DNA from 3 places in the Bacillus coreaensis genome. Region 3 is predicted to be linked to each of the others. Evidence: riboswitches for the same ligand, from Rfam matches in the RefSeq annotation. Region 3 holds a riboswitch; each other region holds the start of a gene.
The links. A riboswitch is a leader RNA that binds a small molecule or an ion and turns the genes downstream of it on or off. The one in region 3 is predicted to bind cyclic di-GMP.
Positions count from the first base shown of each region.

Region 1: another riboswitch for cyclic di-GMP. It lies ahead of ACQ5H4_RS07775 (type II secretion system protein); the one in region 3 lies ahead of ACQ5H4_RS20550 (anti-repressor SinI family protein).
Region 2: another riboswitch for cyclic di-GMP. It lies ahead of ACQ5H4_RS17685 (methyl-accepting chemotaxis protein); the one in region 3 lies ahead of ACQ5H4_RS20550 (anti-repressor SinI family protein).

Region 1 covers NZ_JBOCCY010000004.1:14,176-18,180, reverse strand. The annotation lists gene ACQ5H4_RS07795 (hypothetical protein) at 1-374, opposite strand, end outside; gene ACQ5H4_RS07790 (prepilin-type N-terminal cleavage/methylation domain-containing protein) at 396-809, opposite strand; gene ACQ5H4_RS07785 (type IV pilus modification PilV family protein) at 806-1,195, opposite strand; gene ACQ5H4_RS07780 (prepilin peptidase) at 1,209-1,931, opposite strand; gene ACQ5H4_RS07775 (type II secretion system protein) at 2,047-2,442, opposite strand; cyclic di-GMP riboswitch class II at 2,538-2,621, opposite strand; gene ACQ5H4_RS07770 (hypothetical protein) at 2,996-3,517, shown strand; gene ACQ5H4_RS07765 (nucleoside deaminase) at 3,738-4,005, shown strand, end outside.
Region 2 covers NZ_JBOCCY010000013.1:76,712-80,716, reverse strand. The annotation lists gene ACQ5H4_RS17690 (ATP-binding protein) at 875-1,297, shown strand; cyclic di-GMP riboswitch class I at 1,446-1,533, shown strand; gene ACQ5H4_RS17685 (methyl-accepting chemotaxis protein) at 1,823-3,514, shown strand; gene ACQ5H4_RS17680 (HD-GYP domain-containing protein) at 3,608-4,005, shown strand, end outside.
Region 3 covers NZ_JBOCCY010000020.1:17,528-21,532, reverse strand. The annotation lists gene ACQ5H4_RS20565 (carbohydrate kinase) at 1-318, shown strand, start outside; gene ACQ5H4_RS20560 (pseudouridine-5'-phosphate glycosidase) at 332-1,246, shown strand; gene ACQ5H4_RS20555 (hypothetical protein) at 1,558-1,764, shown strand; cyclic di-GMP riboswitch class I at 2,019-2,113, shown strand; gene ACQ5H4_RS20550 (anti-repressor SinI family protein) at 2,146-2,280, shown strand; gene ACQ5H4_RS20545 (helix-turn-helix domain-containing protein) at 2,411-2,740, opposite strand; gene map (type I methionyl aminopeptidase) at 3,315-4,005, shown strand, end outside.

The DNA.
Region 1 (4,005 bases), on a different contig from region 3:
ACTTTCACCGTTTGCACATTTGAATTTGGGGTAATGGAACTTATGTTTATTGGATTAGATGTAACTTTTACCTGTACATTTCTTCCACCAATTTGATAAGAATTCGTATTATTTGTCATATCCCTCAAATAGGCAAAAGGACCACTGTTCCCAGTGCTAGCATTTTTATAATTGGTCATTTCAGACAAGACTATTTCAATCGCACCTTCAGCCCGATAAAATTCCTCTTGTTCCTTTTTTGTTTTAACAACATTCTGAAGGCCATACGTAGTGGTTGATAACATGGCTGTTCCCACGATACTAACAAGGATAACAATAAAGAGGACAATCATTAACGCTGCCCCTGATTCGTTTTCTTTTAATCTTTGAATCATATTGATCCCCCCATCGACCACTTAATACCTTACTCGTTTTTGAGCGTCATTAAAGACTTCTGTTGAAACTTTATACTCGTGACCATCTTTTTCTAATATAAGTATCACTTTGTACCGTTTTTTCGTTCCACCTTCTACTAGCTGTTCAGTAACCGTATAGCTCTTAACATTCTTAGATAAAACGGGCCCTGATACAAGCTTTATTTCGCCATTTGAATAAACGATTTTACTACTAATCTCTTGTCCATCTCTTACCGTATTCGAGATCGTTTCCATAATAAAACGGGCCTCACGCTGTAGTTCATTTTCTTTCGCTACCGTTCGTTCCATATTTGTGCCATAGCTAAACAATGAGAAGGCCAGTGCTGAGATACTTACCATAATTAAAATGACAATGAGTAATTCAATTAGGGTTACACCTTTTTCATTTCTCACTGCTTTTTCACCACCGTGACAAGCTCTAGACTAGAGGAGTCATTAGATACTACTTTTGCTGTTATTTCAAAGAACTCAATCGCACTATACATAACCGGTTTCGCTGTGATCGTAACTTTTGCATCATAGTTAGCTATGGTAGTGGTGACACATCCCTGATCTTTTTGACAATAATATTGTGTAGGGGAGTTACCACTTTTGTACCCTTTTTCACGAATAATTTCCATGATCTGTTGACCATAATAGTTCAACTGCGTGTCTTCCCCTTGCTCTACTGTCCTGGTAAAAGAACCCGTCATGATTAGGAGCAACGGAACAATCACCATGCCCGCAATAACGACAGAGATCAATAATTCAATTAATGTGACTCCCTTTTCGTTGTTCATTTTTATCTGCCCCTTATAGGAGTAGTGAGCTGTACCAGGTCCAAATATCCTCTCCGTACAGGTATGCCACTAATGTTCCAATCATAATCGAAGGCCCAAAGGCAATCGGTTCTTTTCGTTTAACAATTTTCAAAGCGATTAATAGTATTCCTACAACTGCTCCAACGAATGAGGCTAAAACCAAGCTCATTACAGTAAGTGCTGGGCCGAGTACCACTCCAATAGCTGCATATAGCTTAATGTCACCGCCACCCATGCCGCCTTTACTGACTACTGCAAGCAACAAGAGCAAACCAAAGCCTATCAAACCGCCTAGTATGTAAGATAAAAATGGATCTTCCCCGATGAAGAAACGGACAATGACAAGAACCACAATACTAGGTAGAGTAATTACGTCTAAGATTAACTTCTCACGAATGTCTGTTAACACAGAAAGAATTAGTAAAGTTGATAATAGGATTGCAGGTACTAGTTCTGACGTAAGGCCTATTTCTTTGTAAACCACAAAAAATATACTTGCAGTCATAGCTTCTCCTAATGGATATAGAGGAGATATTTCTTCTTTACAATAACGACAACGACCTTTTAAGAACAGATAACTAAATAGAGGAAATAAGTCAAAGAAACCTAGCCTGTGGTTACAGGAGGTACAGTGGGATGGAGGATAGGAGATGGATTCTTTTTTTAGTAGGCGGATAGCTACTACGTTGAAGAAGCTACCGAAAAGTAGGGACATTATAATAATAAAAAGATCAAATATAAACATATTTACAGCCCCTTTATTATTGCTAAAGTTAGTAAAAATAAAGCTGCCGTCGTCTTTAAGAGACGCGACAGCCTATATAAAATAATTATTGCGTGCATGCAGCAGTGTTATTAGTTGTTCCGTTCTTAATTTGTACATCTGTCCCAGATAATACAAAAGAACCACTACACCCATTAAAGGTTTTAACCTCAGGTAAAGACTCTAAGTATTTACCGCCTATATTACTAGTTCCTGATTCAGCAACCGTTAAAGTTTCTAGTGAAGTTATGGCAGTCGTATTTAGTGTATTATATCGATTAACAGCATCCTCTAATATAGCAATATTTTGCAAGTTTGTGTTTTTTGCTGCCTTATCTTTGTTGCTTGTTACCATCGGTAAAGCAACAGCAGCAATAATCCCCAAAATAACAATAACAACAAGTAGTTCAATCAGTGTTAAACCCGCTTGGTCTTTCATTTTCTTCTTTAATGATTTTAACATGAAGAAAGGTCCCCCTTTTAATTTTTATGTTTTTTCGAGAGCTTGTTCTTAAATTTGGGAATAAAAAGACCTTTACAGCTCATTCTATAGAATGTAGTTGTAAAGGTCGGTTGCACCAATCGCTCGATATGACTCAGGTGCCCACGTACAAGTCATATTTCTTCGCGCCCTTATCTAATGAAAAAGACTCTGTGATAAACATTACTTATTTACTAGTAGTCTACACTAAAAAAAATGAAAAAAAAAGAGGTTTTATGTAAATTTACTATTAGGAAATGTTGGCTAAACATTATTTAAAAACACCATTTTCTATACTATTTTCCCATACAGAGCAGTATCTTCAATTTCCTCATTTATCATCTTTATTTTTCAGAAATAGCAATTCCAATTAATAACAGGAGCAACCATTAAATAGTTCCTTATACCTATTTGGTATCATAATCTTCCTCAAATAAATTCTTCCATTATTAATAAAACAAAGTAACATTTTTCCCTTTTTACCCATTATAATAGGAAGAAAATATCACTTATTCTATTAAAAAGGGGATCACATATGTCTCAACCATATCAACAAAAACCTATTTGGGCTTGGGTTGTTCTTATTTTGGGTGGCCTTTTTATCGTTTTCTCTTTACCCGGTATACTGTTAACACTTTTTATGCAAATCAGACAACTAGAAATCGTAACTTCTATCTCCATCATTTTCTTTACAATTGGTGTTTGCATGATTGTTGTTTTGCTATGGGGAATGAAGAGAGCTTGGACAGCCATTAAGAAATATAACGAATATAAAGCAAAATACACTGTCATTGAAACAAATCTAGATCCGACTCCTCAAGAGAAAAAACCTATTTGGCCATGGGTAGTCATTGGGATCGGTGCCTTACCGGTACTTGGAATGGGACCAGGTGTCATCATGCTTCCAATCATGCCTTTGTTCTTGGCTGGCATGTCTACCGATTCTGGGACTACTCCCGAATATGTGCCTATGCTTATTCTTCTGATTGGTTATGGGATCATGATTGGATATATCATCTTACTCGTAAAAGCTATCAAGAGACTACGTTCTAAGTAAATAATCTGACAAGTTGCTCCTACCTTTTCCAGGTAAGAGCTTTTTTATTGTTAAAAAATGTTACAACATAACAGACAGAATATTCAAACATACATATAATAAAGAAATATACCCACCTATTATATGAACCTTCTTTATCCCTCCAACCCCAAAAAACTAACCTTTTTACAAAGGTTAGTTTTTTACACAAACATTCACAACATCGGAAAAGGTGATTTTTTTGGAAAAAGTATTTTTTATGAATGAAGCGATTAAGTTAGCTTGTGAGAATGTGTTAAGTAATCATGGTGGTCCTTTTGGGGCAATTGTAATTAAAGACGGGAAAATTATCGGAAAAGGAAAAAATGAGGTCACGAGCAGCAATGACCCTACTGCCCATGCTGAGGTTCAAGCGATTCGTGAGGCATGCTCCTATTTAGGTAGCTTTCAATTAACAGATTGTGAGATTTATACAAGCTGTGAGCCATGTCCGATGTGCATCGGAGCGA
Region 2 (4,005 bases), on a different contig from region 3:
TTGATTTTTTATTAAGGGTTAAGGTTTGAATTATTCCTCTTTGATATGCCATGAAAAACTTTTGAAAAAGAGTTATTGTAGTATAGTTGAATGAGACAAAGAGTATATTTGTGTCTCTATAAAAAAATACCGACTTTTAAACAAAATAACGTACCTTAAATAAAAATAGCATCCCAAAACCGAAGGTTTCCTGATCCGATTCAGAAGACCTTCGGTCTTTTTTTCTGAAAAAGAAAGGGAGAACAGGGAGAGGGGAAACAAGAGAAATGTCATGAAGAAAGGTGTGAGGAAAGCAAGATAAAACAGGGTTTCGCAACGGAAAAGAAGGAAGGGAAAGCATGAGCAAAAGTGGGAAAGGAAGCGGGTAAAACGATATGTAAACCTTAACTCTACTCCCCGTTATTTTTTTTCAAAATCTATGCACAGCTTATACACAAATGAGGAAAATGCATGAAAAAAGCAGGAACGTTTATTATTCTTTAGTCTGTAATGCTTATAAAATATCCTTCTACTACCATAATCTTTTTATCTAAGTTCCCAGAAGGTAAGAAGAAGGAATATCAATTACTTTATGTGATGGATTGCATGGCTAATATGTTTTCTATTTATTTTATTTTTATGGAATGTATTTGATGTTCCAAACCATGGTTTAGATAGAGCAGAACATCACTCTCTTTTATTTACTTGATGATCAAGGATTAACATATGATTTTATTGATAATAACCACTGTAGCTTGAATCGTAAGTGTTTTTGCTAATTCCTATACGTATTTCGCTTTTAGAAATGTATAATACTTCTTTCTTTGCTTCTTTTTGGGGCTCAGTGGCTAATATTTTTTAAGACAAGTATTGATTCTGATACATTCAAATATTAATGCTTTTTGTAATCTCTAATTATGAGTTCTTAGAGAGGAGTGAGTATGAGAATATACTATGTGTAATAGAAAAAGAGGTAGACAATCATACTGAATTGAAGTCTTCATACTTAATTAAGTATGCCATGATTGAGGCTGTAAATAATGCAGTTGAACATGGCGGTTTTCCTGTAAACATACAGTTTCTTACCAGTAAAAAGGAGTTTGGTTTTAAAGTCAGTGACAATGGTCGAGGTTTTCTTATAGAGGAGAAGATAAAACTAATTAATGATAAGGGGTTAGATATTCTTCTAACAGACTGTCTATATGAAGAACGAGGTAGAGGGATTTATATGATATATAAGATTGCAAATAGGGTAATTTATAACAAAAAAGGGAACTCGATAACTGTATTATTTCAGAAAATTGAACCTCTAAATTGAAATTAGTAATGTGTTGTAAATCACATCCTTTATTTGAAATATGTTTATAATAAACAATGGAAAGTATTGGTGTCTTTTGTACACAGTGGAAAAAATGTCACAGAATATCCACTTGAAAATAGTAAAATAATACTATATATTTTTCAAAGTAATAAAGGGGCAAATCTATTGAAAAATAGAGACGCAAAACTATAGGGGTTAAGGGCATAAATAGTCTAAGTCAGCCAGTTGCAAAAAAACCCTTCTTTTATTATTAAAAGAAGGGTTTTTTATAAAGGAGATATGTTGTGAAGTTTATATATATTCAATGTTGGTAAAGGTAACTATGATTTTAATATAACCAATAATATTCGATTGAAAAAATTAAAGATATAACTGAGATAGTTGGTACGCCTAATTATGTTAGTTGTATCTGAAGGAAGAGGTAATTTAATAACAATATTGGATCACGAAAAACTATCTGAGGTTATTTGAGTTATGTGATGAATGCTATCACTCTGAAGGTACTGAAATGGAGAGAAAGAAATGAAAATTAATATAAGCAGGAAATTAATATTAGGATTTTCTACTGTCTTATTATTACTGGCAACAGTTTCAATAATAGCGTATGTACAATTTACAATAGTTGATAAAAATTATAAAAATGTTATCGAGGATAGCTTCAAGAAGACAAAGCTGATCAGTGAAATGGAAAATACCATACTTAAAGAGCAGATATACTTACGTGGTTATTTAGTAAACAGTAATACAGAAACTCTCCAAAAATTTCAGGAATCATCACAAAATTTTTCCGAAGTAGTAGAAGAATTTCTAAGTTTTAATGTAAGTAACGAAGCGAAGGAAATAGTTAATGAGTTTGTAGCCGTAGAAAAGGAATACACTCAATTAGCTAATGAACTAATTGTTTTAAAAGATGAGAATAAGAATGATGAAATTACACAATTAATGGTAGAAAAGGGAAATGGATTAGCAACTAAAATTACGGAGGTTGGAGATAAAGCACGTTTATTTCAAGAGACAAGTACGACAGAGACAAGCAACAAACTTTCAGAGGACACAAAAACGAGTAAAATGCTTATTGTTATTATAAGCAGTATAGCTCTTGTTTCAGGTCTTTTCATAGCTTTATACATTAGTAGAAATATATCTTTACCTGTTCAAAAAATCTCAAAATCTGCAAAAAAAATTGCAGATGGTGATCTACTAATTGATGAAATAAGGGTTAGAAATAGAGATGAAATAGGGGATCTGACAGATTCCTTTAATCTGATGGTAAATAATTTAAGAGAGCTAATTTTCAAAGTTAGCAACACATCGGAAACTGTAGCGTCATCTGCTGAAGAGTTAATGGCAAGTGCTGAACAAACAAGTTCAGCTATAACTTCAATCACAACTGCTATACAAGAAGTGGCAAGTGGAGCGGAAGTACAGGGGAGTTCTACAAGAGAAAGTGCGAAATTAGTGTCCGAAATGTTAAATGGAGTCAAGCGTCTATCAGTTACTTCTACAAATGTTGCAGATTCAACTTCAGAAACAGCAATTCAAGCAAATACAGGAAATGAGATGCTACAAAAAGTAGTAGTACAAATGGAGTCTATAAATAATTCAACAAACGAAACAAATAAAGTGATTAGGGAATTAGATAGTAACTCTAAGCAAATAGGAGATATTATTGGTGTGATTACAGGTATAGCTGACCAAACAAACCTGTTGGCATTGAATGCGGCCATTGAATCGGCGAGGGCAGGAGAACATGGGAAGGGATTTGCAGTTGTAGCAAATGAAGTTAGGAAATTAGCAGAACAATCAAGACTTTCAGCAAGCCAAATTGCAAACTTAGTTCAGCTTATTCAAAGCGATGTTGTGCGGGCAGTAGATATGATGAATAATGGAACGAGTGAAGTAACTAAAGGAAGGGTTTTAGTTGAAGATACAGGAAAAGCATTTGGAATGATTATAACTGCTATTGAAAATGTGAGTGCTGAAATACAGGAACTATCTAATGTATCTGAACAAATGTCTACAAGTATGGAACAAGTAAATGCATCCATTGATCAGGTCATCCAAATTTCAAAACAATCCATTGATAATACTGCTGAAATAGCCTCTGTATCAGAAGAACAATTAGCAACGGTGGAAGAAGTAACATCGTCAGCTTCAAACTTATCAAATATGGCTGAGGATTTAAGAGAATTGATAAGGGGCTTTAAGATATAGTTTTATAGTAATAAATGTAATAGTATAGGGGGGATTTTAGAAGATAATCAATCTTCCCCCAGCCAGACGAAAAAAGGTTAGGAGAAGAATTAAATGGAGGTCAAATATATAACACCTGATCAGTTTAGCTATTTCTTGAAATTGGCTGATGCAGTTTGCATTACGGATATTGATCATACTATTTTAGAAGTAAATAATAAATATCTCACTATGACAGGATATACGAAGGAGGAGGTAAGGGGGCGTAATGCTGGTTTTTTAAAATCGAATTTAACTTCTCCATCTATTTATAGGGAAGTAAAGGATACGTTAAAACAGCTAAAATCTTGGTCAGGAGTATTTGTTAATAAAAAGAAATGTGGTAATTTATGGCATTCTCATATTACTATTTCTCCGATAGAGATAGAGAATCGTGTATATTTTATTGGAGTTTTTAGGGAATTAGAACAATTAAATCAAGGTACATATCTTAGTGAAAGTCAAAGGTTAAA
Region 3 (4,005 bases):
AAGGCGGCAGAAGCAATTATGAAAAAAGGCGTTGAGAGAGTTGTCATTTCTCGCGGAGACAAGGGACTTATTTATTTTACAAAGACAAATGAAGCGGGTGTACTGTTACCGCCAAAGGTAGATGTTGTAGATGTAACGGGTGCAGGAGATGCGCTGGTTGCAGGAATTGTCTATGCCTATTTACGCGAGTTAAAAACAGAAGATGCCTGCAAAATTGGAATGGCGTGTTCCATGCTAACTTTAGCAACCGAGGAAACGGTTAACCCGTCATTGAATCATCAACAGCTACAAGAAGCTTTTCAACATAATTTCCACTAAGGAGCAAACAAATATGGAAAAATATTTAGAATACTCACAAGAAGTTTTAGAAGCGAAAAGAAATAATGTACCAGTCGTGGCATTAGAGTCAACGATTATCTCTCACGGAATGCCGTACCCACAAAATGTACAAACGGCAAAGGAAGTAGAGGATATTATTCGTAAAAATGGTGCGGTACCAGCTACGATTGCTATTTTAGACGGAAAAATAAAAATAGGCTTATCAGACGAAGAGTTAGAAATGCTTGCTACCCGAAAGGACATTGAAAAGGCGAGCCGTAGAGATTTACCATACCTAGTAGCGACAAAGAAAAATGGAGCAACAACGGTAGCAGCAACGATGATTTGTGCAGAGCTTGCTGGAATTGAAGTGTTCGTAACTGGTGGGATTGGTGGAGTTCACCGTGAAGCTGAAGTAACGATGGATGTTTCAGCAGATCTTCAAGAACTCGCTCAAACCAATGTGGCTGTTGTGTGCGCAGGTGCGAAGTCTATTCTTGATATTGGTTTAACACTAGAGTATTTAGAAACCCATGGGGTGCCAGTGGTTGGCTTTGGTACTGATGTTCTTCCAGCTTTTTATACAAGAACAAGCCCTTTCCAAGTGAACGTTCAAGTGGAAGATGAAAAGGAAGCAGCGAGCATGATTCGTACAAAGTGGGAATTAGGATTGAACGGTGGAGTGGTGATTGCTAACCCAATCCCGGAAACAGATGCTCTTGAAGAGGAATTTATCAATGGTGTGATTGAAACGGCATTAACAGAAGCAAAGGAAAATGAGATTGCGGGTAAAAATGTCACTCCATTCCTTTTAGCAAAGGTAAAAGAACTTACAGAAGGAAGAAGCTTAGAAGCAAATATTGCATTGGTTAAAAATAATGCTGATGTTGGATCAAAAATAGCAGTTCAACTTAACACTCTATCTTAAAAATATTTTTGAGGAGTCAGTCTCACAAGGACTGATTCCTTTTTTTTTTGCATAAAAATAGTACTAGATTTACAAATTCCGAAAACGTACACTGTAACGAACGATTTGTTCTTAAAAAAATTATAAATGTAAGAAAGAAGGAGAAAAGAGCTGAAAACTAAAGGGAAGTGTTCATTATAACGAAAAAATGGTCATTTTAGAGTGTTTAGTTTACCCTCACTTCCGTCTAAAATAAAAGTAAATTATTCTTTATATAGAACGAGAAATAATAGAATAAGAAACGAAAACTATTAGAATAGTAGGTGGCGGGAATGTACCGGAAAAACTGTGACAAATGTTATCGTCCATCATACAGCAGTTCGGAAGCAGGGGAATGGATCTGTCCGATATGTGGTCATAATCTAACAAAGTTACCTTTTTTTGATGCAGTTACACTTGAAAGGGTACATGTAAATATCATTCCTATCCAAAGAAAATTAAAAGCATATGAGAATCAAAAACTAGGAATAAAGACTTAATCATTAAAAGTCAGAAAATTTTTAAAATGATTTCGACAGTGGGCGACATGAAGACTTATGATTTTTGTGCTTGATCTTACAAATGTAAAAAAATGTATGAATTCTTTAGGGCTCAATTGTTCTTTATGAAGGTCCTTGTCGAATAGTGTAACTAATTAGTTGGGAAAGTTTTTAAGTGTATGACAGATTTTTACACAATTTACTAAAAACGAGTAGTAAAATGATTGATAAGTGAATCACATGGGAGAGCAAACCACAGAAAAAGGCAAACCTTCTGAAAAGGGGGGACGCAAAGTCGCAGGTCTAAGGTAGTTAGAAGTTTTTTTGCTAAGACGGCTGGACTGCCTGGAATACGATCGTATTTTAGGGGGAGATCGAGGAATGTTGGAAACGAGTGAAGTGACGTTAGAAGAGCTAGACTATGAGTGGATGATGTTAATTCTTGAAGCAAAAAAGTTGGGTTTAGAGAAAGATGAGATTAGAAGATTTTTAGGTGAGAATGAAATCAGAGGATAAAAAGAAACTAGCTTACATAGCAGGTTGTTTCATACATAGAATGAAAGTATTTCTGTTAGGGTCGGACCGTATGGGAATGCTTTTTATTTTGGAAAAAAAGACAAAATCACCTGGATTTTGTCTTTTTGTTTTAGTTATTATTTGATTGATTACTTCTCCATTTATTAAACTCAAGAAACTCTTTAAACTGATCCTTTGAAACCCCAGAGTTCATAGCCTCTTTCACAAGCTTCATCCAGTCAGAGTCTAGTTCATCTTTATTTGGATGTTCGTGTATAAGATGGTCAACTGGTACATGAAGGACAGCTGAAATTTTCTCGAGAAATTGGATAGACGGATTTGTTTGTAAATTTCTTTCTAATGAACTTAAGTATGATTTCGCGACACCAGCCTGTTCAGCTAGCTCAGACATGGACATTTTCTTTTCAAGACGAAGTTTCTTAACACGATCTCCAATCATCTAGATCACTCACCTATCTCTCTGTATGAATTCATAATAGCAAAAAAAATTCGTTAGTTCCATATTCAGAACGAAAATAGTAGGTTCCGTTCTTAAAAATTCTTTAGTTAGTCACAAATGGATAGTTTTTACGGTTCTAGTGATTAAAAGCTGATAAACAACTTTTAACCCTTCTATGTAGCATTATACACAATACCATTCGTATTGAAAGTGATAATTGTGGCCGTAACTAAAAAATTCCCACTGTCCACCCCAGACGCACAAAACCACCCCATCTGTCCACGAACGGTGACAGACGCCACCAAAAGACAGAATGCCCCATTTTGTCCACGGAGGGTGTCTGACACCCTCTTATACCCGGGATGGGGGTGGGTGAAACCTATTTTTTTTGTTCGACAAATTCTTTTTTTGTGTTTGTTGATTTTAAAGGGGGGAAGGGAATTCAATCAAACGTTTGATTGACTATTGTTTGAGGTTATCTAACAAAATTAGACATAGGAATGCTTTGCTAATATAGACCGATAGAGAGTACAATATAGACTATACATTATTGGGATTTGGGGAAGTGAGATAAATGATTGTATTAAAATCACCTCGTGAAATAGAGGCCATGAAAAAAGCAGGGGAGCTTCTGGCTGCTTGTCATAAAGAAATTAAAAAAATGATCCGACCAGGAATAACAACTTGGGAAATTGACCAGTTTGTTGATAAATATTTAGCACAGCATGGTGCAATTGCTCAGCAAAAGGGGTATAGAGGTTACGAATACGCCACATGTGCTAGTATTAATGATGAGATATGTCACGGCTTTCCGAGAAAAGACCCTCTAAATACAGGGGACATTGTTACAATAGATATGGTTGTCAATGTGAATAGCGCCTTAGCAGACTCTGCGTGGACATATATCGTTGGAGAAGCTTCTGAAGAAACAAACCGTCTTGTAGAGGTAACTAAAAAGAGCTTATACAAAGGAATTGAAGCAGCCGTCGTAGGAAATCGAATCGGAGATATCGGACATGCGATTCAAACCTACGTGGAAGGAGAGGGATTCTCGGTCGTAAGAAACTTTATTGGTCATGGAATTGGCCCCTCCATTCATGAAAAGCCGGATGTTCCACATTTTGGACTACCAGGAAAAGGTCCTCGCATAAAAGAGGGAATGGTATTTACGATCGAACCGATGGTTAATATTGGAAGCTATGAAACGAAGATGGATTCCAATGGTTGGACCGCTCGTACTGTGGACGGAAAAAACTCAGCTCAAT